Regions from separate parts of the Rosistilla carotiformis genome, predicted to be linked through region 1. Evidence: riboswitches for the same ligand, from Rfam matches in the RefSeq annotation. Region 1 holds a riboswitch; the other holds the start of a gene.
The links. A riboswitch is a leader RNA that binds a small molecule or an ion and turns the genes downstream of it on or off. The one in region 1 is predicted to bind cobalamin.

Region 1 (16,115 bases):
ATTTTGGGCTGGCGAAACAACTCTCCAACGACTCCGATGTGACGCGCAGCGGAGCGGTCCTGGGCACTCCGTGTTACATGTCCCCCGAACAGGCGGCGGGTCGGCGGGGCACGATCGGGCCAGCCAGCGATGTCTACAGCCTCGGGTGTGTTTTGTACCACGCCTTGGTCGGACGGCCTCCGTTGGTCTCCGATTCGGCGGTCGAAATGGTGATGATGGTATTGGAGCAAGAGCCGTTGCCCCCGCGCACCTTGCGTCAGGGGCTCGATCGCGATTTAGAAATGATCGTGATCAAATGCCTTCAGAAGCCTGCCGATCTCCGCTATTCCACCGCAGCCGAATTGGCGGACGATCTGGACGCCTTCTTGAATAGCGAGCCGGTGACCGCTCGCAGTGGCCGATTTGCCCAAGTCATTGGCCGCGCGTTGCGGGAGACGCATCATGCGGCGGTGCTTGAAAATTGGGGCGTGTTGTGGATGTGGCACAGTTTGGTGTTGTTGATCGCCTGTGCACTCACATGGCGTCTGCAAGCCCTCGGAATCACCAACCAGCTGGCTTTCGCCGCGCTGTGGACCGCTGGCTGGATCGCTTGGGCCACGGTGTTTTGGATCCTGCGGCGACGGATGGGGCCGGTCACCTTTGTCGAACGCCAGATCGCACACGTCTGGGCGGCAAGCATGCTGGGAATCGCTGCGCTCTTTCCGATGGAGGCTCAGTTGGGCTTGCCCGTGCTCAGCCTGACTCCGCTGCTGGGTGTGATCGCAGCGATGGTCTTTGTCGTCAAAGCCGCGATGCTCAGCGGGGCATTCTACATCCAAGTCGTCGCGTTGTTATTATCGGCTGTCGCGATGGCGGTTTGGCCGGCGCAAGCCCACCTGATCTTCGGTGTCGTCGCCGCCGCATCGTTCTTCTTTCCGGGGCTGAAGTACTATCGCCAACGCCGCCGGAACGAACGTCTGCTGGAAACATCACGCGATCGCGAGCCAAGTTAATCGTTTGCCGACGGAGGCTTCACGTCGCCGCTGCGTAGATGGCGATCGAGAAATTCAAAGCTGCCAACGGCATTAATCATGTGAGGCCCGTCGAACCATTCGATTTCGCATCGCTCGGGCAATTTCAATCGCGCCGCGTACAGGAACCTCGCCTTGGCGAACTCCTTGGCCACGCGATCGTCGGGCCCCACGCCATCGTAGTGTCCTCGTTCGACCATAAACGGACGCGGCGCGATCAGTGCCGCCATCTCGGCATAGTTAAAGGTCTTCCCAAGGCCAAACTCATAGATCTCGTATTCGCCGGTTCCGATGTAGCTGTACCGGGCGCGCGTCGAAGCGTTTTTCCAGACCCAGTCGTTAAAGTCGGCGCTGCAGATCGACAGGCAATAATCGGGCAGCAGGGCTGGCAAACGCATCGCCGATTTGCCCCCATACGACAATCCGTAGAATGCGATCCGCTGGGGATCGACGCTGGGGATCGTTTTCAGCCAGTCGAGGATCTGTTGATGCTGCGCCGCGATGATCGAAAACAGCGTCTTGCCGACGGGGTACGATTTGCGTTGCAGCGTGCGGAATGCGTCTTTGCCTTTGTAGGGGTTCTGTGGGGCGAAGACGATGTAGCCGGCTTCGGCCAGTTTGGCTGCGTAGTCGTGATAGGCGCGATGGTCGTTGGCGAAGGTATCGCTCGGTTGCCCTTCCAGTCCATGTTGGCAGACGACGACGGGCCGCTGCTCACCGGCGGGGATGTCGTTGGGGACCAACAGCACGCCGTAGGCAAACACGTTGGGAAAGACATCCAAGACGACGTCGTGCCCCGTCCAACCGGTTCCTTGATACGATTTCAGCGACCGCGGGTTGGCGGGCAGTTTCGGTTGGTCGTACCATCCAACCACTTGCTCGCGAAAGATCTTGCGGAACCGCTCCACCGACTTTTCATAGGCGGCGGGTGAGGAGGTGTCGAGCTGGTTGTGAGCATTGTTGGCAATCGTTCGCGAGTGCCCCAAGTTCATGAACTTGCCCCGCTCGTATTCGCTCTCCTCCAGCAACGCTTGGGTGTGGCGATCGATCATCGCCAACCGACGGGCGCGCCGATCGATCGCGCTCCGTTTCCCGGTCGCCGCCGCTTCGCTGGCCTCGGTCTTTGCGTACTTCACAGCAACCGCTGGCGCCACCGGCATGTCCAGCGCCGGGCAGATGATGTCGTTCAGTAGATCGGACTTTTCGTCGGAGATCAGTTTGGCGTGTGCTGGCGTCTCGAGCGGTTGGCCGATTCCCGACAGCACGCTTGCGATTCGGTCGAACTCTTGTTGTGCTTCGGCCTGGCTCGGCGAATGCCAAGAGGCGGGGCTCGCTCCGGCATCCCCCGATTCTTCGAGCGCGAAGCGGGGCTCGGTTTGGATGACCAGTTTTCGCGGCGCGATCGCGGCGGCAAGTTCTGCGTCGGCAAAGCGGTTCTGCAGACCGAAGACGTTGCGGTCGGCCGGTTCTTGCCAGACTTGGTCACGCGGGCCGAAGTAGCCGGCGACGATCGTCAGGTCGATTCGCGGTTCGAGTGCGGCGCTGATCAGCGCCGTGCGGCCTCCTTCGCCCCATCCTGCCACGATGACTTGGGCGTCGTCGGCTTTGGATGCCGCAGGTTGCTGGGCCAGCCAATCGATCGCCGATTGGACGGTTTGAATTTCGTAGCCGACCAAAGTCCGGCCGAGTTCAAAGGCGGCGCGGTTGAGGTATTCGCGGCGCGGCAATTTGGCCCCGCCATGTTGGATCCGGTCGTGACCGGTCGTGGCGACTTCGAGGACCGTAAAGCCTTGGGCGGCGAGCGTCTCGCATCGCACGCGTTGATCCTCGGCGATCGGTTCGGACCAGAAGGACGGTTCGCCGTCGTGGGAGAGCATTACGACGGAGGATCCATTGGCTTTGCGAGGCAGCCACAGCAGCCCCTCGCCCCACAGCGATGGCTGCAATTGCAATCCGGCGGGCGTGCCCGGTTCGGTGACGCTCGGAGGGGCGGGATGGGAGAGGACGGGCCAGCGGACAGCATGGACTTCGAAGCGGTCGCTGGTTCGCAACGGTGGCGATTCCCATTGAAGATCGGTTGGGTATCGCTCGGGTTCTAGCCCCAGTTGTCGGCTCAGAAAAGGAACGTTCTTGGCGACCGCATCGGCATCTCGCCAATACTGGTGCCGGGCGTTATCGGCGGCCGATAGCTTTTCCAGCAAGAAGCGGTCGATCCCGGCAGCCATCGCCGCAGCGGGATCTGCGGGCAACGACAGCAATCGCGGCGGCCCGTCATCGGACCATTGCCCTTTCGTTGTGGCGTCGTCGGAATCTTGCGGGGTCGGCTTCAGAGGGCGGGTTTGGATGGAATCGTCGGCAACAGCGTGGCCGAACAACGACAACAGGATGAGAAGCGCGGCGGGGCGTTGGCTCATGGGTGGGCTCGTGAGGTGGGTGGGCTAACGTTCGTCTCCAGGAGGTGAATAATAGTCGATACTGACGGGGGCTGCAGGTTGGTTCGACGCTCCCGAGCGCAACGCGACGCGGCGTAAGCAGCTGTCGGTGTCCAGCAGGCCGACAACTTTGTTTTGCGAATCGAGAACGGGAACTTGCGTGGCGTCGCGAGGCATGCCGACCAAGACCTCTTCCAGGAGATCGTTTTCGTCGACGGTGATCGATTCCCAACGCATGATCTCACCCACCGTCCGCTGTTGCCCCGCGGCGGTCTGCATCGCGATGGCCAGTGGTTCCATCGGCAATAAGCCGCGGTAGACGCCGTTGTCGACCACGGGGAAGGCGCGTTGCAATTCATCGGCGGCGCGCTGCGCGAATTCCGCCACGGTGCTGTCGATCGACGCAACACAGAACTGTCGCAGCATTGCGTCGCGGACGCGGAGATCTTTGACCTGCGAAGCGATGTCGACCTGACGATATTCCATCATCCCCACCCAAAAGATGAAGGCGGCGATGAAGGGTAAAAATGGCATGCTGGATAAATTTGTGAGTCCCAATGCAAACAGCGCGATCGCAATCACTTGTCCCAGCCGCATCGCAAGCCATGTTGCCCGGCGATGGTTGGTGAACATCGATGCCACCGACCGAAAGACGCGTCCGCCATCCATCGGGAATGCGGGGATCATGTTGAACACGATCAACGCGATGTTCACCGCGAACAACCGATGGGCGAACATATTACTTTCGCCGTTGCCGCTTAGATCAAAACCGTAGACCGCGATGATCCCAATCCCCAACGTTGTCGCAATCACTACGTTGACCGCGGGACCGGCGACCGCCACGACCAGCTCTTGCCAAGGTTCCTCGGGCATCCGTTCCAAACGGGCGACGCCGCCGATCGGCAGCATCGTGATGTCGCGGGTGCCGACGCCAAAGGCGCGGGCGGCGAGCACGTGACCGTATTCGTGAAGGATCACACAGGCGAACAACAGCACGACAAAGCCAAGGGTCAGCAGGACATCGATCAAGCGACCTCCATTGCTCCATTCGCTGTACGCCACCAGCGCGGGCATCAGGAAAAAGCTCCAATGGATGAACAGTGCGATTCCGAAAAAGGTTCCCAGCTTGAAGCGGCGAGACATCATGGATGAGTTCTAAATTACTGGGACTTGAGGGATGGGAACTTTCGTTCGCAGACTAGCGGATCGAGCCGTGTGAGGGCACTTGAAGCGTTCGCTTCAGCATACCGGGTCGCCCGACCCCTGCCAGCCACTGGATATCAATGCTCGATCACGATCGGGTAGATGAGGACCCGTTTACTGTTGCGATCTTCAGCTTGCAGGGTCATCGTGGTTCCCAGCAATTCCTTGCCATTATCCCAGACAAAGTCTTTGGAAACTTGCTGCTGGGGACCCACGGTCAATTGGTTTCGCTGATGTCGCCGCGTCTGCGACTGGGTCAACATATAGCAATTGTAGTCCTGTTGGCGGTCGGACAAATTGATCAAATTGACGGAGACCACCAAGGCGCCCGACGGATCGAAGCGAATGCTGGGATCGATTTGGATGTCTTCAGGGCCGACGTCCAGATCACGCCAGATGCTAAATCGCAACCGTTTTTCGACATCGATCAGGAAGTCGAAGCGGACTCGCTCGCGGCCGATCGCCGCGTTGCTGCGAAGCGCCACGTCGACGGTGGCATCGACGATCGCATCCTCCGCGACGTTGACGGTTGTCGGTTGGGGTGGAGAATCCCAGGTGATGGGCGTTTGCACCGTAAACCGCCCCGTGAGCGCCGAATCGAAGGTGTTTCTCAACCGCAATTGGAGTGTTTGTTGTCGGCCGGGCAGACTTTCCAAACGGGTCGGTTGCAGATCAGCGGCCAGGCGGAATTTGGCAACCGCGGGATGGACGTTGACCAAAAAGGTGGGGAGCGTTTCCACCGAAACGATCTGTCGACCGTCTTCGTCGGTCGCCACGTCTTTCGATCGGCCCCAGACATCGACTTGTTTAACGCCTTCGCCAAGATAGATTCGTTCTTCTGTTGGGGTCGTGTTCCAAACCACCATCACCGCCCGCTCGCCATCGGACATCACGACGTTCTCGCTGCGGTTGGGCATCTGCAGTGAACCTTCGTGTTGCAGTCCGCCGATCAGGGTCGCGGTCGTACGCCACGGCAGCAGCATTTCACCGGGGGTCGCATCGGGATTCAAGACGCCCAGTTTTGAATCGAAGGGATCGGAAATAAACGCGACCGGCACTTGATGCCGGCGCACCGTGAGCATCCGTCCGACCAGATCGCGAATCCGATCTTCCAGGCGATAACGTCCCGCGTCCAGTGGATCCAACGTGATCCACTTTTCCAACGCATCCGATTTCATCGCCTGCAGGTTCGCATCCAATTCAGCTGTCGTGTAGGGTTCATTTTCGGTCAGGCAAATTGCTTTCCAGCCACCGGTGGAATCGTTAGGGCTCGGATCCAACCAGGGCCATGACAACGCCACACGGATCGGTTGGCCGAATCCTTGCAGCTCGCGTCGGATCTCGTCGACCGTATCGGCGAGATTCGGGTGTCGCAAGAAGCTGTGATCACCTTCGCCCCCGATCTGCCACCACGTAGTCCGCATCGAGAGTCGTGTCAGCAAAGCCTCCAGTTGTGGCTGCCAGTCGGTCGGATCGCGCAGCAGTGGCGCAAGCGGTTTCCGCGTGCGCGGGTCGTTGTGGGTCCGCAGTTCGTGGGGCGGTTGATCCAACATCCCCACACTTTTCATGCCCCGTTCCTGCAACCGCTCCATCATCCACGCCAAATCGTCGGCTCCTTGCGTGTCGGTTGGATCCAGCCAGCAAGGATATTTCACCCAGCCGACGCCACACGAATGTAACCATTGCGGCAGTTCGCGGCGTGAGATCGGGTCGTGTCCCGAACCGAGCGTCCACCCGAACGGTCCACTCTGCCCCGTCAGCTCTTCCAAGACCGCAAGGGTCGCGGTCGCGGTGTGGGTTTGCGTTTCCTGCGCGTACAGGTCGACATAGACGCGATAAAATCCAGGCCCCAGTTTCGGCAATTGCCACGATTGGGTAAGCGTCTGTTTCGCGGCACTTCCGTCGGTCGCAGGCATCGGGCCATGCAAGTGCTTTGCCGTCGCGTCGTCCAGCGGTGCTTCGTATTCTGACAACGCTTCCCCTTGCGGGCCTTGCAAACGGAATCGCAGTCGCGTCACGACTTCCGCCAAACCCGAAACGTGGCAGGTCGCGGTCGCCGATTGTCCGACCGCGTACAGCCCGCGCGGCTGGTCGGTGGTGACCTGCAATTGCGGCAGGCGTTCGATGCGAATGTTATCGAAGCCCGCTTCGCCGTAGATGTCCGCTTCGCCGCGCGGCTGGACGTGCAATCGAACCAGAATGTTCGCGGCGTCCTGAGGCGGCGGAACCGTCGGTAGTGCGATCTGAGTCCATTCGGTGTCGCCGCTGAATTTTGGGGTCGCGTGCGTTGCCAACACCTCACCACTGGCGTCGACGAACAGGAATTCAATCCAAGCCGAATCGTGTTGCAAGCCTTGGGTGAAGATCGAACCGACGAAGCGATAGCTGTAAATTGAATCGACAGCAATCGGTGGGCTCTGGACGACCGCAGCGCCACCGTTCAACTGGACTCTCAGATAGCGGTCGACCATCCGTTCGGCAAACAGCCAATCGCGAGGCATCCCCAACTGCTCGGCGAGTTTTCGGTAGGGGGCAAATTGATGGTCCGCGCGGATCGCGGCTTCCATCAGTTCGGTCGATTTGGGAACGATTTCGATCGACAGATAAGCCGGATACTGCGGCCCTTGGCGGCGCCGCCAATTATCGGGCCAGTTGTCGTAGTTGACGTCGTTGCTTTGTTCAAACGACCATTGGGTGACCGTTTCCGCGCTCGAGGGGGCTCCCTTCGCAGCGAAGGGTGTGGGGAGTAAAATTGCGGTGACGAAAATCGCGACCCATCGTGCCGCCAGCGGCGGAACGAACCCGCCGATCGACAAGCGGGCGATCGATGCGTTTCGGTGCGATTTTCGTTTCAAAATCTCAATCCACTTTCTATTAGCTCAGCTGCGGCTTAAAGTGGCGCCTTCTTGTTTCGGCCTGGCACCTTTGGGGCGGGCCTCACCACGCGGAGTCTAACGAAAACACGTGTCTCAAACTCGTATCGCCGTCCGACTGGGATCTCTGAACCTGCCCTTTAAGAAAGCTTTGCTTATGGCGGCAAAGATGGGCGCCCGTGCTGTCGAAATCGACGCCAGAACCGAGCTGCGTCCAGCCGAACTAACCGATACAGGCGTTCGCCAGTTCCGGAAGATGCTGGATGATCTGAATTTGCGGATTAGTTCGATCCGTTTTCAAACCCGCCGCGGCTACGACGTCCTCGACGATCTGGACCGCCGCGTCGAAGCGACCAAGCAGACGCTGCGGATGGCGTTCCAGTTGGGGACCGATGTGGTCGTCAACCAAATCGGGCAAGTTCCCAGCGATCCCGAAAGCGCCGCTTGGGATCATCTGCGCAGTGTGTTGGATGATATCAATCGTTATGGCGCACACATCGGCGCCTTCTTGACTCCCGAAACGGGAACCGAAGAGGGGGCGGATCTGTTGCGGTTGTTGGACGCCAACGAGGAATCGTTTACGCCGGTCGCCTTTAATCCGGGCAATCTGATCATCAACCGCTTCTCCGCCGGCGAAGCCCTTCGTGCTTTGGGCGATCGGATTCGTCTGATCACCGCTCGAGATGGAGTTCAAGATCTGGCAGCCGGCCGCGGGATCGAAGTTCCGCTAGGGCAAGGACTGGCCGATTTTCATGACATCCTTGGCTACATGGAAAACCATCACTATCAAGGTTGGGTCGTGGTTCAACGCAGCGGCGCTGCCGATCCGATCGCCGAGATCACCGATGCAGTCGGTTATCTGGCCAATATGTAAGCTGGCAACCTTCGAAAGTCCCCCTCTGTGCCTCTGATTGAAATCGACCTGCCGATCGATCTGGACCGCGTGCCCCCGCAGGCGACGACCGATTGGCTGCAGCGAGCGAGCGATCGAATCCAGCGTTTTCAAGATCGTTGGGATCGCGCGCCGATCGAACAGTTTGTCGCCTCCGATTTTGAACTGGTCCACCAGTCGCTCGACCTGATCCGCAGCCAGCGGATCGTCTCGGGAAATCGCTTCTGCGAATGGGGCTGCGGATTTGCTGTTGTCAGCTGCTTGGCGGACGAACTGGGCTGGGACGTGATCGGGATCGAAGCCGAAGCCGATCTGATCGTCGAAGCGCGGCGTACGATCGCCGACTTGCAGGCATCGGTCGAATTGTGGCACGGAAACTTTCTGCCCGATGGCAGCGAGCGACTGGCCGACGACCTGGGGCTACCCTCGCTGGGACATTCCGAGGATAGTGTGTATCCGGAAATTGGTTTGTATGTGGATGACTTCGATCTGATCTTCGCCTACCCTTGGCCGGGAGAAGGCGACTTTTTAGAGACGGTGTTTGAAAAGTACGCCGAAAACGGGGCCTGCTTTTTAACCTTTTGCGGCCCCTACGACATGAGACTCGTTCGCAAAGTGCCCAGATAAATATGACTGTGAATCAAATCGAAGGTGGCGTGATCATCTTTCACTTCCGCGACGGACCGCTGCAAGGCGACACGGTTCGATCCGACGTGGCGACCGATCGCGACAGCACCAACGCCGCGACCACTTTTTGGGCGATGACTCAAGGTGGCAAGATCGGGCGGACGCTGAAGACGACCGGCGGCGGCACGATCGGCGACCTGTTGGCTGGCGGAGTTCCGTTGGACGGCAAGCAGCTTGGGACCGCCAAACATTTGTACCGCGTGATCGACCGGATCGAATCGCCCAAGCAGATCGAGATCTTTGTGGAATTCGTCAAGTCGCTGGCGAAAGAGTAACGGAACCACCCAACCCTCAGGCAGGTACGCCGCATGAACACTCCGACCAACAAGCCACGCAACCTGGGCGACGTGCTGCGAGAATTCGCTCAGCATCAACAGACGATGCGGCAGGAATTGAGCAAGGTGATCGTGGGGCAGAACGAGGTTGTCGAGCAATTGCTGGCGGCGATCTTCACCCGTGGCCACTGTCTGCTCGAAGGTGTCCCCGGCCTGGCCAAGACGTTGATGGTCAGCACGCTGGCGAAGATCTTGGACGTCGATTTCAAGCGGGTCCAGTTTACTCCCGACCTGATGCCGTCGGACATCACCGGCACCAACGTGATGGAAGAGGATCCCAACGGCCGCCGCGAGTTCCGCTTTATGGAAGGCCCGATCTTCACCAACGTCTTGTTGGCCGACGAGATCAACCGGACTCCGCCCAAGACCCAAGCGGCGCTGCTGCAAGCGATGCAGGAACGCGAGGTCAGTGTCGGCAATACGACTTACAGTCTGCCCGATCCGTTTTTTACGATCGCCACGCAGAATCCTGTCGAGCAAGAGGGAACGTATCCGTTGCCCGAAGCTCAACTGGATCGCTTCATGTTCAACATCAAAGTCGACTATCCGTCGGCGGCTGAAGAGGAGCAGATCCTGACCAACTCCACCCGCGGCGAGATCGTGGTACCGAACAAGGTCCTGTCGGGGCGGGCGATTCTGAATGTGCAGAAGTTGGTTCAAAGCGTGGCGGTCAGCCCCTATGCGATCAAATACGCATCGATGTTGGTCCGCGCCACGCGGCCTCGCGATCCGTCGGCTCCCGATTACATCAAGGAGATGGTCGACTGGGGTGCTGGTCCGCGAGCTGGTCAGTTTCTGATCAACGGTGGCAAAGCGATCGCCGCGATGGATGGACGCTTCAGCGTCGACATCGACGATATGCGGCACGTGGCAGTTCCGATCCTGCGGCATCGCGTCAGCACGAACTTCCAGGCCCAGGCCGAAGGGGTGACGACCGACGACTTGGTCGCTCGACTGATCAAAGACGTCCCCGTTCCCGAAGCCCCCAAGTTCGCTCAATGATCCACCGTTAGGTTCGAAACCCAATGTCCGCCGAAAGCTATCTGAAGCCGGAAGTTCTGAACCAGATCAAGCGTCTGGATCTACGCGCTCAGATGGTCGTTCGCGGTTTTTTGCAGGGCCTGCACGCTAGCCCGTACCACGGGTTTTCGGTCGAGTTCAGCGAGCATCGCCGCTACAGCAAAGGGGACGACCCCAAGACGATCGATTGGCTGGTCTACGCCAAGACCGACAAGTATTACGTCAAACGATACGAATCGGAAACGAATCTGACCGGCTATCTGATGATGGACCTTAGTCGATCGATGGGGTTTACGCATCGCCAGCAGTTTTCGAAGTTTGAATATTCGATCTGCCTAGCCGCCTCGCTCTGTTATCTAATGATCATGCAGCAGGATCCGGTGGGGCTGCTGACGTTCAGCGACAAGTTGCGAGCGAATCTGCCGGCCCGCAGTCGTCGCAGCCAGGTGACCGATCTGTTGGCCCAGTTGTCGCGGCTGAAGCCCGAAGGAGAGACCGACCTCGGCGACAGCTTGCACCGCGTCGCGGCGATGTTGCCGCACCGCAGTCTGTTGATGATCTTTTCCGATCTGCTGGGCGATCCCGAACCGGTCTATCGAGCTCTGGCGCAACTGCGACACGCCGGCCACGATGTGATTCTGTTTCACATCTTGGACGAATCGGAAGTCCATTTTCCCTACGATGGGCCTGTCGAATTCGAGGATCCCGAAACGGGACAGAAGATGCCCGTCGACGCGACCGAGATCCGCCAGGATTACCTGGAAGCGATCGAAGAGTTTCGCGAAGGCTACCGCGAGCGGTGCAGCAAGTTGCGAGTCGATTACGTGCCGCTGGACACCAGCATGCCCTTCGACAAAGCACTCACGGAATACCTCTCCAGCCGTCAATCGCGGTTCTAGAGCTCCGGTCCAATGGCCGTCGGAACGTTTGGAGTCCGGTTGGGTTTGGAGCCTGGTTTGGGTATGGCGGGGCGAAGCTCCAGCAATTTGCCTAGCCCAGGCCAACGGCCTGGGAATGGCAATCGCAGCATTTGATCGGTAGGGCCAACGGCCCGGCAATTTGCTGCGTTCGGATCGATCGGCGAACAAATCGCCGGGCCGTTGGCCCTCGCGGTGCCCGGGGCGCGATGTGTTCCCAGGCCGCTGGCCTGGGCTATGCAAATCGCCTGGCCTTCGGCCCGGCCTGCGGAACGAATGCGACCGCTTTGCGGCCCATTGGCCGCCGAACGCTATTCGGGCAAAGGGCCGTCGGCGGTCATTTCGGCGCCGGTCTTGGGGCAGCGGGTGGCGCCGGGTTGTCGGTTGATCTGTTCGACCGATGGGATCGCGTGCCAACGCTCGCACTTGGGGCAATAGAGTGCTGGTTGCAGCGTCCGTTTGCCGGTGACCGGGTGGATGGCGGGAGTCTGCGTGACGGTGTCGGCGACAACCGCTTGCATCGTGTCGATGTCGACGTAGACCGATTGAGTGACCTCGGCGACCGGCGGTGCGGTCTCGCCGCAGCCGATGGCAGTTAGCAGCAATAGGCAGGCGGCAGCTTGGCGGATTTTTACTTTGGCGAACATCGATCGAACTTCCAGGGAAGGCGTTGGGTGCGAATAGGAACTCAGCGGACTGGATCGCCTACTCGCGGTCGTACAGTTCGTCTTGCAACGCAGGGTCGTCCAGGTGACCCTCACTGACGTAGCCCAGCTTTTTCTCGTCGATCAATGCAGCTTGTTCTGCTGACATATAGTTGGTGCCAGGAACGTCGATCCTAAAGTGTCGCTCTCGCGATTCGACGTGTCCGTCCAGGAAGGCAACGTTCGCAGCGCCGTGATGACGGAAGTGGACGGAGGGAAAGTTGTGGCTGGGAGGCTCCAGCAGCCAGTTCTCTTCAAAGCTGTAAGCTGGCGGCGAGAAGGAGACAAGTTTGACTTGGGCGCTGTCGGCAAAAGCGACTGTTGCACTCATCGAACGGACTTCAGCAAAACGACGGACCATCGGTTCGGGATTGGGGGCCGCGGCGTATGTCGGCGGCAACCAATCGATCCCGGAGGATCGCGAAAGGTAGTGGCCGTTGAAGCCAAAGCCCGATGCGGGAAAACCGTATTTCACCGTGTCCATCTGTCCGGGGCCAAAATCGGGACACTGGAACGACGTGTAACTGGTCTCGATGAACGGAGCCAAGGGGCCTAGGGTGTAATCGAGTTGTTGATTCGGATCGGGTTGATCGTAGTCGACGGTTCCGAACCAGAACTGCGCCTTGCCTTGCGATCCCGAATAGGTCGCCAGGTAATTGATCCGCGCTTGATCTTCGACGACGTAGGGAATCATCGTTTCGCGGTAGGTGTCGGCATAATTATGCAGTGCCAGAGTGATCTGTTTCAGCCGGTTCTTGCACTGCATGCGGCGAGCTGCCTCGCGGGCTTGTTGTACGGCGGGCAATAGCAATCCGACGAGGATGCCAATGATTGCGATCACGACCAGCAGTTCGACCAGCGTGAAGCCGGCGCTGCGCGTATTGTTCATTTTCATGGATGGAAAGATCTTTCGAGCCGACTGCCACGGTGGCTCTACGGTTCGCGGTCCCTACGGCGCAGAACAGGAGCGAAGATCGAGATCTTTCGTCGCTCGCACGATTGCCGGCCAGTGCCGTTGCAACGCGAGCGCAACCAAAAAATCACGTCCGCTCCCTGTTCCCCGAGGGTACGACGCTATTGTGCGATGACAGCTGGGCAGGTCTTCTGGCTCCCGGTTCAGCCTTGGCTTATGCCTTCCCGCAACCGCGATCATCGTGATCGCATCGGTCACAGTGGCAGTGATTTAAGCCTCGTCCCCGGTTACAGCGGCGGGACCGCAACGGATTTGCACCGTTTTCCCTATTCTCCGAACGGACCACAAGTCGACGCTCGGCACCCATGTCGGGCTCGATTCTAACAGCGGGCCTGTGTCCGTCAATCGCTGATTTGTCGGAGGGTGTGCCAGATTGCTATTAGTAGTTGGCGAGCGCTCCGTTTCCTGCAATCATCCAAGATTGTCGCTGCAATGGCGAATTGTCATTAGAAGCACCGCACGGTGCGGCGGGATTGTCGGGTGTTTGGGTGACGGAATCAGACGGAGGAATCACAGCATGAATGCGAACACGATTGCCATGGCTTGCCATTTGTGCGGCCTTTTGGGCTACCTGGCCAATGGTCTGGGCAGCATCTTTGGGCCGTTGATCGTTTGGATCCTAAAGAAGGATGAGATGCCGTTTGTCGACGCGCACGGCAAGGAGGCGCTGAACTTCAACATCTCGGTGATGCTGTATGGTATCGCGCTGGTCGCCGCCACCTTCCTGACCTTTGGTTTTGGGATCTTTTTGACAGCTCCGTTGGGCCTGGGGCTGGTCGTCTTCCATGTCTACTTCGCAATCCGGGCCGCCCTGGCTGCGAACGAAGGAGAGATGTATCGCTATCCCTTCACGCTGCGACTGTTGAAGTAACCGCAGCGCCACCGCTATTTTTCGATCCGGTACAGGTGCGACTGCGTGCGGATGATCAAGCTGTTGCCGACGACCGCGGGCGACGCGCAGATCGTCTCGGGTAGCTTGTTGTCGGCCAGCAGTTTGAACTTGTCGCTCGCTTCGAACACGGGGCAGTCGCCATCTTTGTTGAAGCCGTAGATGCGACCTTCGGCGTACAGCGGCGAGGCCCAGAAGTCGCCGCCTAGTCGATGCTTCCAGATCTGATCGCCCGTCTTGGCGTCCAAGCAGATCGCGATCCCGTCGTCGGTGATCGCAAACATCAGGTCGTCGACGATGATCTGCGATCCGCGTTTGGGCATTCCACGCCCCTTGCCCCAGACGATGTGGGAGTCGGTGACGTCGCCGGTGCCGCCGGGACGGACGGCGATCAAACCCAGGTCATTCGCGCCGCCAGTGATGTAGACCAAACCGTTGGCGAACAGCGGACGTGGGGCCGCGTTCATTCCGCCGTGGTAAACCTTCCACAGTTCTTTGCCGGTTTCGGGATCGTACGCGATCGTGGCGACAGCGCCGGGGCTGATCATTTCCGATCGGCCTTCGTGTTGGATGATCTTTGCCGTGCTGTACGCCTTCTTGTGATCGCCGTTGTCGGTTCCGTATTCGATGTTTCGGTCGACCTGCCACGCGGTCTCGCCGGTCTGTTTATCGAACGCGATCACAAATTGGTTGTCGTATCCGTCGTAGGCGACGATCAATAGGTTGCCGTGTAGGACCGGCGACGATCCGGGAGCACGCCAGTGGTTGCAGACCAGATCGCGTCGCTCCCAGATCTTGGCACCTTTGGTCGTATCGACACACGCGGTTCCGTAGCTGCCAAAGTGGACGTACAATCGGCCCGCTTCGACGACCGGGGTTGGCGAGGCGTAGCTGTTCTGCGGGTGGCAGTATCGCGGTTCGGCGTTTTCGAACAGCGGCACATCGTGCACGACTTTGCCACTGTTGAAATCGACGCAGACCGCCGACATCTGCTTGCCATCTTCGGATGCCGTCGTCATCCAGATCTGGTCGTCCCAAACGACGGGCGAGGACCATCCCTTGCCGTGAACGGGCGTCTTCCAGGCGACGTTTTCGGTATCGCTCCAGGTGACCGGCAGCCCTGTCGCCGCGGTTTTGCCGTCGCCATCGGGGCCGCGGAACTGGTTCCAGTACGGTTGTTCGGCGACCGCGGCGCTGGCCAGCAACAGAATGATCAACGCAGCAATAGACTTCACAGGGCACCTCGGTGGGAATTCAACACAGGTTTGGGAGGGATCACTGAGATTAAACCATGATTGTCAACGTGGCAACTCGCAACCCAATCGCCTCCATTACGGCCGGGAATTGACCGGGGACGGCTGAGCAATAAAACTGGGGGCTGCCGATTTTGGTTCCCACCTCACCCCCAAGACCTTCAGCCACCCGGGATTTCCATGCTCTCTAGCCACCCTCCAATCCAGTCGTCGGGAATTCATCGCCGACCGCGGGCGATCCGAACATGGACGGCAGCGATCGCAACACCGCTGAGTTTGTTGATCTGTCTGTTGGTCGGCGGATCGGCATCGCAACGCGCCGCCGCAGCGGAGCGCTTGCCCAACGTGGTGTTGATCTTTATCGACGACATGGGATACGAAGACATCGGCCCGTTTGGTGCCGAGGGGATCGAGACGCCGAACCTTGATGCGATGGCCCAGCAGGGGCGTCGGTTTACCGATTTTGTCGTCTCGTCGGCCGTCTGTTCGGCGTCGCGAGCTGCGCTGATGACCGGATGTTACAACCGCCGGCTTGGGATCAGTGGCGCGTATGGACCTGGGTCCAAGGCGGGATTGAATCCCAATGAGATGACGATCGCGGAACTGTGCAAACAGAAAGACTACGCGACAGCGATCTATGGCAAGTGGCATCTGGGGCACTTGAAACCCTTCCTGCCGCTGCAGCATGGCTTCGACGAATACTTCGGTTTGCCTTACAGCAACGACATGTGGCCCTACCATCCCGACGTGTTGCATCTGCCGATGGAACAACGTGTGAAACGATGGCCACACCTGCCGTTGATCGAAGGGAACGAAACGATCAATCCGCAGGTCAGCGGCGAGGATCAGGAGCAACTGACGACTCAGTACACCGAGCGAGCGGTTTCGTTTATCGAACGCAACAAAGACAAGCCCTTCTTTTTGTAT
Region 2 (16,115 bases), 3.5 Mb from region 1:
CTCGCTCGCGACGGCGTTCCAACAGACGAGCCAAATCGCTGTCGGTAAAGATTCCCGACAGGCGTCCCTCTTGATCGGTCAGCATCACCGCGCCGGATCGTCTTCCCGATTTGCTGTTCATCACCAACACGTCGCGGACCGAAGTGCTGTCCGATGCGATCCGGCATTGCCCAACCGGTCGCATCACGTCGTCGACGGAAGAGAGTTTTTGTCCGAGGCTGCCGCCGGGATGGTAGCGAGCGAAATCGCTGGAGGTGAATCCGCGGAGTTCGCTGGTCAGCAGTGCCAATGCATCGCAGACCGCCAGCATCGCCGTGGTGCTTGTCGATGGTGCGAGTCCCAGTGTGCAGACCTCCTGCGTCGAACCGATCTCGATCACGAGGTCGACGCCTTGCCCGAGAGGACTGTTGGCCGAGGCGGTGATTGCGATCAACGACTGCGATTGAGCCGACAGGGCGGGCAGCAGGCGGACGACCTCTTCGGTCTTGCCGCTGTGCGAAAGCAGCACGACCACGTCGTCAGCTTGGACCTTGCCCAAGTCGCCGTGAACCGCTTCGGCTGAATGCAGGAAGTGTGACCGCGTGCCGGTGCTCGATAGCGTCGCCGACAGCTTCTGCCCGATGATTCCCGCTTTGCCGATTCCCGAGATGATCACCGAACCTTTGCAGGCGAGCAATTGATTTGCAGCGGCGACAATCCTTTGGTCGATCTCAGCCGCCAATCGGGTCAGGTGTTGTCCCTCGACACGGATCACATTGCGAGCGAATCGCAATTGTTCGATCGGCGTCGCGGCGGCTAGCGAATCGTTCGCGCAATCGCCCGCAGGCTTGGGGATTGGTTGGGCACTCATGGATCATCCTTGATCGGAGTCGAATGGTCTAACGTTTGTCTATCGACATACGAAGCGGAGTCTATTCATTTGATCCGTTCGCCACAACGCGAACCGGGCATAAATAATGCTTGCAAATCCAACGGCTTCCGGCGTCGCGGTCGAACGCTAGCGTTTCGGGCGAGTGGTGGAAGATTAGAACCAATTGCATGCATTGCAATCGCAGGCGGAGAACCAAATCACTTACAATCGATGCTCGCGGCAGCCGGTTTCCGTTTGTCGACAAATGAACTTCCGATTGCCGTGACGAGAAAACGATGACCGCAGACGAAACGCCCGCTGACGATTCACCTCAACCAACGCGCCTCAGCGACGATCGGGCGGAATCGGAGTCGGTCGATCGACAACGGAGCGCCGAACGATTTGTGTTGTTGCTAGCAACCGTTGGTCCGGCCAGCTTGGCCGCTCTCAGCTTTGGCAGCCAATTGGTCAACGAATACACGATCCAGAACGTGTGGATCGGCCTGCTGAGCTATTTTCTGAGCGGCATACAGTTCTTCTACTATCTGATCGTGCCGATTTGGATCGCGTGGCGGTATCCGGTGCTGGGGCGGCAAGGCTGGCCCGTGATCGGATATCTGTTGCTAGGCTTGATCGCCTGCGAGGTGCCGACGCTGCTTCAACTCTATAATGTCCGCGAATTTTTAGAGTTCCAATATTCGCAGATCGCGGTGCTGCAGGTGGGATGGGACCTGATGCGATTCATCCTGGCGATCGGCGGTTTTGTCCTGCTCCGGCGGATCACGGGATATTGTCTTGTCGACGCGGGACTCCCCCAACTGCCTGTAAAACAGCCGATCACGATCGCCGAACTGTTCGGATGGATCGGCTTGGTCGCCGTCGTGATGGCGATCGCTCGACCACTCAACCGGGTCTATCAATCGCTGCAACTGGGAACGAGCGCGGCGGTCGCCCCCACGCTACTGGTCGTCCTGGTCACGACCGTGCTTAGCGCGGCGGTGCTGTGGGGGACGATCCTGTTTTTGATTTGGATGCGGGAGCGTCGCGTTTGGATCCGATTGGTTCTGGGCGTTTGCGTCTATGCGGCGCTTATGGTCGTCAATCTAGCGATCTATCAAATGATCTCCAGCAATCCCTTCCCGGTCGCGGTGGGAGCTGAACTTGTGCCTCGACTCGTCTTGGCGGTGTCCCAAGTTGTCGGGTGTATGTTGAGCCTGTGGGTGCTACGGAGAATGGGACTGCAATTTGTGCGTTTGTCCCCTCGCGGGGATCGTAGCGACGAAGCGATCGCCGAGACAACTTGAGCGTTAGAGTGGACGGATCCCTACAAACGTTGACTGGGCGACTACAATAAGCAACTCACCCCTACGAGCGCGTGCGCACGGCACGCTCCTTTTTTATCAACTCTTAGAGAAACACGATTCGCATGCAAGCAACGACCAACATCGCAGCCCTGCTGCTCTCGGCCTTCCTGATCTCCGGCGCGGCGATCGGACAGGATGACGATCAATGGACCGACCTCTTTAACGGCGAAGACACCAGCGGCTGGAACAATCCGTATGAATGGGGCGAAGTCAACGTCGTCGACGGCGAGATCCATCTGACAGCGTCGAAGAAATTTTTCCTGGTCACCGACAAGAAATACGGCGATTTTGTTTTCGAAGGCGAGGTGATGATCCCCGAGGGGCAAGCGAATTCGGGCTTCATGTTCCGCTGTCACTCCGAAAAGAACAAGGTCTACGGTTACCAAGCCGAATGCGATGGATCGGATCGCCGCTGGTCGGGCGGTCTGTATGACGAGAGTCGCCGCGGATGGATCTGGCCGAGCATCAAGGGCCGCACCAAAGAAGCAAAGTTCTTGGAGCATGCCGAGGAATCGCAAGCCTACTTTAAAAAGCCCGAAGTCGCCGGCGCGTTGGACCGCAACGGCTGGAACAAGTACCGAATCACTTGCCAAGGCGACTCGCTGAAGATCGAGGTCAACGGCGTCGTCACGACCGAGATCGAAGACGACACCGATGCGAGTGGCTTCATCGCGATTCAACACCACGGCGAAAAAGGGCAGACCTACCGCTTCCGCAATCTGCGGATCAAGGAACTGAAGCCGCAGAGCTAGCCGACGGAGCGTCCCGGCTGAGGTCAGCTGGTTTTCATTTTCTGCTGTCGTTTGCTGCGACGTCGCCGGGCGATTCCGCCGGCGACCAAGGCAACCGACAGCATCGCCATGCTTCCCGGTTCGGGAACGGCTGCGGTGACGGCAAGATTGTCGATCGCCACGTAAGCGGGCGTGTTGAGTCCGTAACTGCCGACGTCGCTGCCGTCCAACGTGATCCCGATCGAACGCGCGTCGCCCAATCCCGTCAGATCGACGGTCTGCCAGTCCTCGACGATGTAGTCCAACGAGTCGTCGCTAAATCGGAAATCGCTCAAGTAGAACTCGACGCTTCCGGTACTCGCTCCGCCGACATCGGCTTGTTCAAAGCCGGTGAAGGTGACGCGGAAGTAATCGGGGTCGCTTCCGGTATCTCCGCCGTGCGGCTTGGCAAAACCATCGCCGTTGAGCATCGAAAGAGCGGCATAGGTTGAATTGGCGACGGCGATCGACTTCGCTTGCAGATTGGCCGACAGGTTGAAGTAGGCGCCGTTTGGGGAAAACGTCGTCCCGATCACGTAATTGCCCATGCCGCCAACACCAGTTCCTGGATACGCTGCGAACTGGTTGGTGTAGTCCGCCATGGTCGTGTTGTCAACGTTGGAGTAACTCCATCCCGGCCCCCATTGGTTTGTCCCGAAAGTCGCGCCACCGGAAGTCCAGCTGCCGGTAGCGGCTCCAAAACCGTAGCCGTTCAAATAGCTACCGTCGGCAGTGGAGTCGGTGTATCCGGACAGTTCATCGAAATCGATTACGATGTCGGCAAAAGAAGGTGCCGCCGAAGCGAGCGAGATCATCAAGGCAAGCAGTTGAATTTTCATTGTTGTGGTTTCGTCAGAGTTGTGGAATTCAGTGGTCGATGGAATCGCGAGCTGCGTCGCAAGTCGGCAGCCAAGCATTCCATCGAGGGTTAAAAATCAGTAGGCGCTGGAGTCGACCACTTCGCCCTTGCCGCGAGTGATCAGTTTTCCAAGCAGCTGTTTATCGATCGTTTCGGCCATCAAGATCGTTCGGCCATCGGCAAACAGCACGGTTGCCCCTCCGCTATGCAGACTGCGGATCTCGTTGTCGCCGATCCAGGCGTCGGGATCGTTGATTCCGTAGGCCTGCACAAAGACGTTGCGGCCATTGATCCATTCGCTGTCCGGGCCGCCGACGTCTTCGGCGACTGCGAGCGTTTGCGTGAGCCCATCGCGGATGTCGCGAAACCGCACCGACCGCTCGTACAAGAAGAGGCCATCTTCCGGATCGCGATCGACCATCCGCTCGCCGTAGATGCCGCCGTAATCGGACCTGCCCCGCGTCGCGGGACGCTCGATCGCCGTGGGGCATTCGTAGACGCTCAGCCGCGTCGACGCGGCGGGCAGATTTTCAGGAGCGTCGTACGGCAGCGACCAATCGATTTGGGCATGGACGTTTTGTTGTTCCAAGAAGGGCAACAGCATCGCCGACCAAGCGAATTGTCGCTGCGTTGGCGGTGCGCCCCACGACCGCCACTCGATACATCCGGTTGGCAGCGTTTGATGCACGTCGTGGTAGTTGTGCAACGCGATTCCCTGCTGACGCAAGTTGTTCTTGCAGCTCATCTTGCGAGCGGCTTCGCGAGCTGCTTGAACGGCCGGCAACAGCAGGGCGACCAAGATTCCGATGATCGCGATCACAACAAGCAATTCGATCAAGGTGAATCCGGCCGCTTGGAATTTGGGCTGACGCAATTTCGCGAGCCGAACGATTGTCAGTTGCTCCGCCGGCGAGGCGGCTGACCAACCGGTGATTTCATCTTTCGTGCGGCCGCATCCGCTGCAAATCGCTTGGCAATCCAACCGGCACCGATTGGTGCACGGCGATGCAATTGGTGGTTCCTTCACGCTGGGCATCTCTGTCCCGATCCCTTCGCTGCTGCGTCGAAACACGCTTCGCCACGAAACCTCGGCGCGCAGCTTCCCTGTCTACTGAGAACCGTATTCGATTTTCAGAAAGTGTGAGCGCGCAGCGGCTAAGGAGAGGCGGGAACGTATCGACAAACGATGAAACAAATCAATGTGTTATGACGACACCACGCGGCGCAAACGACGAAACGGCCGTGATTGCACGAGCAATTGGGGACAGAACACATTGCAACGACCGCCTCAATCCAAGAAGGCACTCAATCGTCTTGCGCGTGGTAGGTCTTCTGACTCACTGCCTTTCGAATACTCACAGCCTTCTCGCCTGGAATTCCAAGCAATGGCACTTCGGTAGAAGGAGCATCGAATCGAATGCGTTGGCACTCGAAGCAGTTCACAGCGGCTGGACCGTCCCGGTTTTTCACCGGAGTTCCCTGTTCGCTCGCAGTGCAGAAGCACCGCAAGTCACCACGAACGAGTCACATGATAGTACCGCGATTTCCAGCGTCAACCGCCTCTTTTGGCTGAAGCGACGGCCAAGCCTTCGGCGGGATTCCGCCGTTTGGGGATGTGTGGGATGCCAATATGCGTCGCTGCCGTTTGGCGGTTTCGTTTCAGATTTCGAAACCACACGCTTCGCCAAACCATGCAAATTTTGGTATGCCGTTGATAAACGGAAGGAGCAATTGGGGCGTGGTTCGATCGATTCTGGGGGCGTTCGTTGTGCTGGATCAATCGACGAGGAAGACGCCGTAGCGCCAGACGAAGTGCATGGTGGCGATCACGATTAGGTTCCAGGCGACGAAAAAGAGCTTGGTGAACAGGGGCGGGTATTGTTTGGGGCCGGCGAGTGCATCGAGACTGAAGAAGATCGCGCCGGCGAACATGAATCCCGCGACGATCGGCGATTGGAAGTAGGTCCACGAGATCGCGACCTCGACCAGCATGATCCCGACCAACAACCACTTCGACGGGACCGCGCCGAGCGTGATCGCGGTGTTATGACGCTCGGCGATGCGGTCCTCTTCGATATCCATCAACTGGCCAAACAGATGACTCTGCATCGCAAACAACGCGCTGAAGACCATCGTCGCCGCATTCAACTGAGGTACGCCACAGAGCCAACTGCCCAGGAGAAAGATCAATAGGTAGCCGATCTGATTCAGTAGATCCAAGACCGGCAGGCGCTTGAAGCCGAGCGTGTTGTAGGTCGCGTTGGTCAGTAGCACCGCGGCGAACCAGAGCAGCATCCACCAGCCGCCGATGATCACAAATGCGATCAGAAACGGGACCTGCACCGCGGCGATGATCCATGGCAACCGTTGCCGCATCGCTTCGTCGGGACGCCCGCCAAACAGCCAGCTGTCCTTTCGCGGATTGCAGCGATCGCTAACGTAGTCGCCCAGGTCGTTCCAACCATACAACAGCAAGCCAAGAGGAAAGCTGACGTAAAAGCAGCCGAGCCAAAACGGAGTCGATCCGAACATGTCACGCCCCGCAAACGGAAGCAGGTAGAACCAGACATGCGTTGGCCAGAATCCAGGCCGAGCGATTTTGATGGTTTCCAGCATGTCTTGGGTTCGCTTGCGGTAAGACGATGTCGACGACAATCTACCAACCGGCATCGCCACAGGAAAACAACGAAACTATGATTCAATGCGGCCGCGCCACGCAACTCGGCGACCGCGGCTGTGCCGCCACAACGCGATCCATTGCAGCCCGGCAAACAGCACCAACGCAAAGGGATGCAGCCAAGCCGACGATAGTGGCTGGCGAAACCGTCGGACCGAAGCGACTCGCGACAGCGTTGCGATACAAAAAGCAAACGCCGCGATCGCACTGGCAATCCATGCTCCCGCGATCGTAAACCCGATCATAGCGATCGCCGCGGCAAGCGGTGCCAAGCAGAAGAGCGTCACAGGGACGATCAACGCCGGGCGGGCGAGCGCTTCGTCGGCGTTTTTGATCACGCCATCAAACACCTCCGCCCCGCTGCGGTACATCCGAACGCTCGCCAGATCAGTCCCATCGATCACGTCGGTCATCAACTCCGCCTGCCGATACGCTCTCGGCAATTTGATCCCATCGTGCCGCGATCGAGCGATCGCGGCGTGACCGCCCGCCAATTCATACGCTTGGCGGTCGGTCATGAAGATCTGCCCGCAGCCCGCGGCGTAGGAGGGATCGGTGACGCGCTGCATTCGCCAGATCGGCAGGAATCCCAGCAGGACAAAATGCATCAGCGGCACGATCGCCGTTTCGATCCAGCCGACGGTTTCCTGATGCGGGAAGCCGCTTAAAAGGGCTAGCGGTTGCGCCTGGCCCGCGCGGCGGTCCATGCAGTGCGAGAGCCTAGCGATCGCGTCGGGTTCGACGTGGACATCGGCATCCAAAAACAACCAACGATCGTGGCGAGCCAGCTTCGATAGCTGCCAACAGGCAAACTGCTTGCCGTTCCATTCGCGTGGCAGCTTGCTGCCATGGGCGATCCGCAGTCGCGAGTCCTTATCGGCGATCTCCGCAACAATCGCTGCGGTCGCGTCTTGGGAATCGTCGTCCAGGACAACGACCTCCAACTCGACGCCCTCGCTGGCCAACAGATGTTCCAAGGTCGCCGCGATCCCCGCGGCTTCGTCTCGCGCCGGGATCAACACGCTGACCGGCGTTGGACGATCGTCGACCTGCGTCGGCAAGCGGCGGAAACAGCAAAGATTCCAAGCGATCATTGCGGCGGGAATACCGGTTAACAGCAAACAGAGGCTAGCCAAGACGATCGCGATCACTGTAGTTTTCCGCCATGAGATGCTTGGTACCGCGTGCCGCTGAACAGCGAACGGACTCGCCGCGCCATGTCGTAGCCCGCTCCGCTACCACGCCCGCCGCGAAGGACGATCTCCAGGGCTTTGGTATCGCGATCGATCGCCACGCGGGCGAGCTGATCTTGCGTCCCTCGAAGCCGCTGCGTCAACAGTCCTCTCCAGTCCGACTTGTTCATGTCGCGATGCGCGGCGACGTCGATCGGATCGCCGAGAGCCACAAGCATTTCGGGAAGTCGTTCCTCCCAAAACGGGTACTCGATCGCCAACGGGACGATCGCGCCTCGTTCGAATCGGCTGCACAAATGGGCCAGGCCGGGCATCAGTTCGGCGGAGCGATCGCGAGGGTCGCAGAAGCGGCCTTCGGGAGTCAACCAGAGCGAAGCGGCGGGACGATCCAAGATCGCACGACTGCAGCGAAGAAAGCTTGCAGCACCCGTGGCGGTTCCCATTTCCAGCGGGTAAAAGCCCAAGCGAGCGAGGATCCGGTAACGCTGCAGCGCCGCCGCATCGATCGGAGCGAAGAAGTCGCGATCGGGAAAACAGGTTTCGCAAACGAGGTGTGCGGCCAACGGATCCCACCATCCGGGATGGTTTCCGTAAACGATCAACGGTTGATTCGGCGCGATGCCACGGACAGCAGCAAGGCCTTCGCGCAGCATCGCCACCGCGTGGAACTGCTTACGAATCATCCGCCGACTGTAGCGACGAAAGCCGCGCAACAGGAAGCGGCTGATTTCGGGAACCGGCGGGTTTGTGGGCGTCTCGCTCATGCGGAGCCCAGGTTAGGTCGGCCGCCTGTAAAAAACAAGTCGAGCGTCGACGTCGGTTGAAACTCCATCGAGCGTTATCGTCCGCCCGCCGGAAGTTTGTCGTTCAAGTACCGCGTCATCAACGCTCGCAAATGCCGAGTCGTATTTTTCCCTTCGGAGATGCTGTGCGAGCGGTTCGGGTAGGCCCACATGTCGAACGGTTTGTTGTGCCGAATCAATTCGTTGATCAACATCTCGCTGGTCGCATAGTGGCAGTTGTCGTCGCCGGTGCCATGGATCAACAACAGATTGCCCTCCAGTTTGTGGGCGTGCGTGATCGGCGAACCCTCCTGGTAACCATCGACATTGTCGCTGGGCAATCCCATGTAACGCTCTTGATAGATCGTGTCGTAATAGCGGTGGTTGGGAACCGGAGCGATCGCGATGGCTGTTTTGTAGAGGTCGGGGAATTTGAAGATCGCGCACAGCGACATCGAACCGCCACCGCTCCAACCCCAGATGCCAACGCGATCGGGATCGATATCCTTGCGATCCTTCAAGATCTGCCGGACCGACGCGGCTTGGTCCTGCGGCGCGTTGATGCCGATCTTGCGATAGATGCTCTTACGCCAATCGCGTCCTCGCGGCTGAGGCGTCCCGCGATTGTCGATGCTGATCACGACGTAGCCTTGCTGTGCCAACATCTGATGCCACAGGAAACTCGATCCGCCCCAGCGATCGTGGACCGTGGTCCCCGCCGGTTCGCCATAGACATAGATCAACAGCGGATACCTTTTTCGCGGCTTGTGATCGGGCGGGTTGATGCACCACGCATCGAATTCGACGCCGTCCTCGATCGCTACGCGGAACAGTTCCGCCTTGGGCAGTTTCCGTTTGGCCAGTTTCTTCCGCAGCGCATCGTTCGATTCCAACATTTCGATCCGCTGGTGATCGGGCAGCGAAATCAGATCGGTCTGCGGTGGCGTGTTGAGTGTCGCATAGGTGTGGAAGGCGAACTTGCGATCGGCCGACAGTTGGTAGCGATGCGTTCCCGGTTGATCCGCTGGCGTCAACCGCTTCCATTGGTTGCCGGTCAGCGACGCGGTGTACAAGTACCGCTGGGTGGCGTTCTCCGGCGAGGCGATCACATAAGCGAGCCCCTGTGCCTCGTCGATCCCCAGCAACTCGATCGCATCGATTCCTTCGGGCGTGATCGGCACCAGCGCTTGGCCGTCGCGGGAGGCTAGGTAGACGCGTCGCCATCCGTCGCGTTCGCTGATCCAGGTGAAACGCGTGGCATCGTCGAGCCAGAACATCTCGTCGTGCACATCGACCCAGGCGGCGTCGGTTTCGGTCAGCGCCGTTCGCATGCGATTCGAATCCACATCCCAAACGATCACTCGGTTTTCGTTTTGCAATCGATTGAATTCTTGCAATACCAGGTCGTCGGGTGATGCGGTGTCGACAACCGGAGGTGCGACGCGGTCGACCGGCTCCCGATCGCCACGACGTTCGCGACGCGGAGCCCACATGATCCGCGCGATGTAGTGTTGGCGAGGATCGCCCAATTCGATCCACTTCGTTTCGGCGGTTTTGATATCGACGACGCCAACGCGGCAAGCGGAGTTCTGTTGGCCGGTTTTCGGATAGGGGAAGGTGATCGTTTGAGGATACATCTGCCGCGTGTTGTTGATCATCGTCATCGTCGGCACGCCGGTAGTATCGAATTGCCAATACGCAATCCGCGATCCATCGGGACTCCAACGGAACCCGTCGCGAATCCCCAGTTCCTCTTCGTTGACCCAGTCGGCTGTTCCGTTGATGATCTTGTCCGAGGCGGTCTTCGTCACCTGCCGGATCTCGCCCGTCAGCAAGCTTTCGACATAGATATTCCGCTCGTGGACCCAAGCGACACTCTGGCCGTCGGGAGAGAATTTGGCAAACATCAACGTCGATTCGGGACGATCGCCGCCGAGCTTCTTCAGGGTTCGCGCCGATCGGTCCAGCACCCAATAATCGCCACGGGTGTGGCGTCGCCAAACGCGTCGAGTGTTGGTGAAGATCAGCACGCGCGATTGGTCTGCGGAGAAGGAGAACGATGCGACGTCCAACGGCTTCGTCTGTCCCGCGGGAATCAGGCTGCCGGCAGGGACCAAGACATCGCGATGCTTGTCACTGGCATCGATCGCGACGATCCCTTTGTCGGATGATCCGTCGGAGGTCGGCAACCGCTTGGTGTAGCGATGCCCTTCGGGGAGCCAGTCGCCTGAAAACGAACGGGATGAAAACTCGCTGGAACCATAGATCTGATCGACGCTCAGCAACGCCGGTTTGGCAGCGTCGGGCGACTTGGCGGATGCCACTGCGACGTGGAGACAAAGAGCAGCCAACAGGCCGAGGTAGGCAAAACGTGAAGTCATAGGTGTCGGTCGCGGTGGGGGAGTCAACGTGAGTGGGATCGGGACGCGTGCGGCGGACATTCAGCGGCGGATGCAGTATGCGGAGGATCGTTCCTCAAAACCGGCAGCGGAGCCTGCTGCTCTATTGTAGCTTCGCGACGGGTGCGCATCGACTTTCCGATCGTCGAAACGAAGGTGTCCGGATGTTCGATCATCTGTTGGGTCATCTTGTGTTGATGGTAGTGCATCGCACACTTGGTGAGGTAATAGAAACAGACCGAAGGGTTGGTGAAACGATGCCTGACAAGGTTGAAGATCCGCTGGCGATAGATTTTGCGGAGCTCCCGATCGGGAGTCCCACGCATCAATTTCCAAAACAGGACGCCAAAGCCGACTGTATAAAACGTGGCGTGACGCAGGCGCATCAGGGGCCGTTTGCGGAACGCTTCGGTTTCGAAAGCTCTTAGCCGGAATCGGTCTTGGATGTACAGTTGGTCCAAGCGGTCAAAGTAAACGTCGGGCGTATACGCGTCGAACATCGTCTTCATGTATCCGGCGCGGAGCGTTTCGCGTGACATCTGTTTTGGGATCACATTGGTCCCAAAAGGCTGGTCGTCGTTCAGATCCAACCGTCCCTCCTGCCGTAGCCTGGCGTGCAGTGGCGTCTTGGGAATCGCATGCAACAGCCCGACCATCGCCAACGCGATCCGCGACTCTTTCAAGAACTTCGTCTGCATCGCAAAGATGTCGGGCTTGTCGTTGTCGAATCCGACGATCAGCCCGCACCAGACTTCGATTCCGAAGTCTTGAATCTGGTGGATCTTTTCCAGCAGCGTGCCGCCTCGCTCGCGGACGTTTTGAAACTTCTTCGTCTCCTTGAGCGATTCCTCGTTGGGGCTTTCGATTCCGATGAAGACAGCTTGGATGTTGCAGCGGGCCATCAATTCCATCAACTCTTCGTCTTCGCAGAGGTCCAACGAAGCTTCGGTCATAAAAGCCAGCGGGTACCCGTTTCGCTCCTGCCACTGGGCGACCTCTTCCAGCACCGGTTTGATGCCACGCTTATTCCCGATCAGATTGTCGTCGACAATAAACGCGATCCGCATTCCTTCGCTGCGCAGGCACTCCAATTCGTTAATGATCTGCGAGGCGAGCTTGATCCGCGGCTTGCGGCCGAAGGTGACGATGATGTCGCAGAACTCGCACTGGAACGGACAGCCACGAGAGAATTGCAGGCTGCCAAACATGTAGTGTTTGTTTTTCAGCAGATCGTGCCGCGGGGTGGGAACCGTCGTCATGTCGGTCCGATCGGCCTGTTCGTAGCGTTTTTGGTGGTCTCCCGTTTTCCATTCTTCGAGAAACTGGGGCCAGGTCGTTTCCGCTTCGCCGACAAAGATCACATCGGGTAGGCCGTGGAAGTAATCCTCTTCGACCGTCACCCAGGGGCCGCCGAGAGCGACAAAGACGCCGCGGGATTTTAGTTCCTGGATGATCTCGTCCATCCGGAACCGCTGGACGCTCATCCCCGTGACGCCGACGATATCGAATTGAGCGAGTCGATCGAAGTCGAGCGGTTCGACATTTTCATCGATCAGCGTGACGTCGTGCTCTTCGGGCGTCAGCGCCGCCAGTAGCGGCAGGCTGGCGACCGGCATGTTCGCTCGCGTTCCCATGATCGCTTGAGCGTGTTCCATTCCCCAATACGACACTTCAAACAGCGGATTGACGATCGCAATCGTAGCCATCTCGACTCCCCCCGACACGAGTTTGAACAACACACAAACTATTGTAGGGCAAGCGACTGGCGATCGGATCGGAATTCGCTATTTTAAATCGCGGTACGGGTTGAACAGTTGATAGTTCAAGTGACGGTACAAGTCGCTGCTAGTGAGCAGTTCCTCGTGCCGCCCTTCGCCAGCGATCTGCCCATTGCTGAGAAGGACCACGCGTTCGGCAGCTCGCAGCGTTCGCAGTCGATGCGGAAGGATCACGACCAACGTTCCCGTTTTGACAAGCTCCTGCAGCGCATCGAGGCAGGGATCTTCGGGCAGATCGGTCTGGCTGGCGGAGAGTTCTTCCACGATCACGACCGCCGGCTTGGCCAGCAGCGCCCGAGCGACGGCGACTTGATAGCGGCCGCTAGCTTCCAACCGCGAATCGCCCGGCGAGATCTCTGCCGAGAAGCCCTCTTCGAGTTGTTGGATCTTTTCGTAGATGCCAACTTTCCGAGTCACATCGGCTAGGTCGGCGGTGGTCACTCCGTCGGTGTTGGCTCGCAAATTCTCTTCGATCGAACCGGTCCAGATCGGGCCATCGCTGCCGACCCAAACGACTTGTTTGCCCAGGGCGCTGGGATGGATGTCGGCGATCGCCATCCCGTCGAGTGTCGCTTTGCCCGAGGCGGGGCGGCCAAATCCGAGCAGCAGTTCGACAATCGCGCGGAGCGCGGCGACGTCGGATCCCATCAAGGCGACCAAGCTGCCTGGTTCCAGCCGCAGCGAGATATCGTTCGCCAACACCTGCTGTTGGCCGTCATGCAGCGTGACGTGCGAGAGTTCGATCGCGTCGTTGAGTCCGCCGATTCCCAGTCGCTCGCTGGCGCCGGCTCGCGTCGGTTGATCGAGAAACGAAAAGACGGTCGCTGCAGAATCGGCGGCGACTTGCATCAAATGTTGCGTCTTGGCGAGGCTAGCCGCTGCCATTCCGGCGCCAAACAGGCTGAGCGCCAAAACGATCGCCGCTGGCAACGTGAGCCCCGATGTCGGGTCGAGCAGGTTGACGCCAAGGGCGAAAAAGAGCAGGCCGATCGCCAGCGTAGCGGCCAATAAAAGAACCGGAACGCGGCGGATCGTCGTCTTGTCGCGGACCGCTTGCAGATCCATCAACTGTTGCAGTTGAGCGTTGTACAGCAGGTTAAACTCTTCGCCGGTCTGCAGCCGAGCCAGCATCGGTCCCTCTTGAACCATCTCGACCAGCCGTTCGCGCGACCGCGGCAGTTCCCATTGGCTCCCCTCGGGTTCATCCATGCCTTCGAGCCAGCGATAAAATTTCCAGACCAGCAACCAGCTGACGACTGCCAAAAGAGCCAACCAGACATCGACGAGTCCGGCCAACAGGATACAGCCGATCAGGATCACGACGCGGCGGGGCGTGGTGCGATACCAAGCGATCAGTCCGCACCGCAGTTCGGGGAGCGAGTTGAGGATCAAGTGTTCGGCGCGGCGGCGTTGGGCGGTGACCCCTTCGGTCGAAGCGTGTTCGATACAGCGGGTCAACGTGTCGCGGTGCAGTTGGGCGACGACGCTGTCGGCGCGGAGGAAGACGATCCGGTAGAAGATTGACAACAACAGCGCTTGGGTCAGCGCGATCGCGACGCCAACGCTGCCGATCAAGATCAATTGATGCAGCGGCTCCATTTTCAACAGCCATTCGGGCAACGGCACCGACAGATAACGGCCCAAGACAACCGGTGAAGCGTGCAGCCCGCGATCCTGCAGTAAGACGGTTGCGATTCCGGCAACCAGAAACCCCAACGGAATCAGCAACCCCGAGAGAATCGCACAAAAATTTCCGATGAGGGACGATGAACCGCTGGGCACTTGGCGTGCTCGCGAAAACGCGCTCGATGGCATGTGATAACCTGACACTCAGCAACGGAAGAAAATGGACAAGATGATATCGGCAAAGGTTTCAGCCATAAGCCAGCCGCTATTATAACCGCAAACCAGGCCCTGCGGTCATCGGCAGTCCGCCGAAACCCAGCGGCAGGGAGTGTTTTCACCGGCCCCGTTGCAAACCGATGTCTGGTGCTTCTGAAAGCAACATGCACCGCAAGGGGGCGATACGGTTTTGGCGTGCTAAGGGATGTCAAACGCGGTTATTGATTGCCGATTGGTTGGAACCGCAACCAGCCTTCGCTTCGCTACAATGGCCGCATCTTGTTTCGAAACCCGTGCAAAGGAATGACCCCCGATGAATCGAATTTGGCTGCCGCTGATTGGATGTCTACTGAGTGCCACGCTGGCCGCTGCGGACGAGTCGCCGCAAGCGAACGATCCGGAGACGCGAAAGTACTTGTTGGACCGCGTCGATGATGTCGCGATCGCGCAGCTGTATGTCGATGGATTCGAGCAGTTGCCACTGAACGACAAACTGCTGATCTACCATCTGACCCAAGCCTCGATCGCCGGCCGCGATATCTTCATCGACCAAAAGTACAAACATTCGTTGCTGTTGCGCGATCTGATCGAAGAGACGCTGACGCATGCCGACGGTATCGATCCCGAGGTCCTTGCCGAAATCCGTCGCTACGCAAAATTGTTTTGGGTTAACAACGGCCCGCACAGTGCGCTGACGTCGCAGAAAAATATCCTCCGCTGTTCGCCCGAGGCCTTTACCGCAGCGGTTCAAACCGCCGTCGACAACGGGGCCGACATTCCGCTTGCCGAGGGGCAGGATCTCGCGGGGCTGCTGTCGAGTCTCCAGGCGGTGCTGTTCGATCCGAAGTTCGATGCGTTTGTGACGCAGAAGTCGCCAGAGGACGGCGAGGACATTCTGACCGCGAGTGCGAATAATTTGTACGACGGCGTGGTCAGCAGCGACCTGGAGGGGTTTGAAGAAAAGTACCCGTTGAATTCGCGGTTGGTTAAAAAGGCCGATGGGACGCTGGAGGAGCAGGTTTATCGAGCGGGCTTCGACCACGTGATCCCCGGCGGAATGTACGCGCCCGAGCTGACCGAGGTCTGCAAACATTTGGAAGCTGCGATTCCCTACGCCACGCCCAAGATGGCCCGTGCGCTGGGGCTGCTGATTCACTATTACCACACCGGCGAAGCTGTCGACTTTCGCGAATACAACATCGCCTGGGTCGACGACAAAGACTCTCCGGTCGACACCATCAACGGCTTCATCGAAGTCTATATGGATGCTCGCGGACAGAAGGGTTCGTGGGAATCGGTCGTCTATTTTAACGATCCGGCCAAGATGGCGATGATCACCGCGTTCTCGGAAAACGCTCAGTGGTTCGAAGATCAGATGCCGTTTGATCCGCGGTTTCGCAAACCGGAAGTGAAAGGGATTTCGGCCAAAGCGATCCAGGTGGTGATCGAGACCGGCGATTCGGGACCGGTCACGCCTATCGGCATCAACCTGCCCAACGCGGGCGATATTCGCGAGCAGTACGGCAGTAAATCGGTCTCGTTGAGCAACGTGGTCGAAGCCTATGAGCGGGCGAGTTCCAAGAGCGCGCGAGCGGAGTTCT

Region 2: it holds a riboswitch for cobalamin, as region 1 does, so the genes downstream of both, Poly24_RS10230 (DUF1559 family PulG-like putative transporter) here and Poly24_RS24345 (DUF1559 family PulG-like putative transporter) in region 1, are expected to answer to the same signal.

What each region holds. Positions count from the first base shown of each region.
Region 1 is NZ_CP036348.1:6,749,615-6,765,729, reverse strand. Features, by position in the region: gene Poly24_RS24395 (serine/threonine-protein kinase) at 1-992, shown strand, start outside; gene Poly24_RS24390 (alpha/beta hydrolase family protein) at 989-3,424, opposite strand; gene Poly24_RS24385 (site-2 protease family protein) at 3,449-4,588, opposite strand; gene Poly24_RS24380 (hypothetical protein) at 4,723-7,500, opposite strand; gene Poly24_RS24375 (sugar phosphate isomerase/epimerase family protein) at 7,676-8,392, shown strand; gene Poly24_RS24370 (methyltransferase domain-containing protein) at 8,420-9,037, shown strand; gene Poly24_RS24365 (hypothetical protein) at 9,040-9,372, shown strand; gene Poly24_RS24360 (AAA family ATPase) at 9,406-10,434, shown strand; gene Poly24_RS24355 (DUF58 domain-containing protein) at 10,458-11,351, shown strand; gene Poly24_RS24350 (hypothetical protein) at 11,681-12,016, opposite strand; gene Poly24_RS24345 (DUF1559 family PulG-like putative transporter) at 12,075-12,968, opposite strand; cobalamin riboswitch at 13,151-13,368, opposite strand; gene Poly24_RS24340 (DUF4870 domain-containing protein) at 13,564-13,917, shown strand; gene Poly24_RS24335 (PQQ-binding-like beta-propeller repeat protein) at 13,932-15,170, opposite strand; gene Poly24_RS24330 (sulfatase family protein) at 15,369-16,115, shown strand, end outside.
Region 2 is NZ_CP036348.1:2,767,653-2,783,767, forward strand. Features, by position in the region: gene Poly24_RS10210 (KpsF/GutQ family sugar-phosphate isomerase) at 1-850, opposite strand, end outside; gene Poly24_RS10215 (hypothetical protein) at 1,147-2,154, shown strand; gene Poly24_RS10220 (3-keto-disaccharide hydrolase) at 2,277-2,966, shown strand; gene Poly24_RS10225 (DUF4465 domain-containing protein) at 2,990-3,823, opposite strand; gene Poly24_RS10230 (DUF1559 family PulG-like putative transporter) at 3,920-4,870, opposite strand; cobalamin riboswitch at 5,149-5,376, opposite strand; gene Poly24_RS10235 (UbiA family prenyltransferase) at 5,620-6,459, opposite strand; gene Poly24_RS10240 (glycosyltransferase) at 6,535-7,671, opposite strand; gene Poly24_RS10245 (lysophospholipid acyltransferase family protein) at 7,668-8,477, opposite strand; gene Poly24_RS10250 (S9 family peptidase) at 8,552-10,876, opposite strand; gene Poly24_RS10255 (DUF4070 domain-containing protein) at 10,900-12,600, opposite strand; gene Poly24_RS10260 (ATP-binding cassette domain-containing protein) at 12,679-14,400, opposite strand; gene Poly24_RS10265 (dipeptidyl-peptidase 3 family protein) at 14,828-16,115, shown strand, end outside.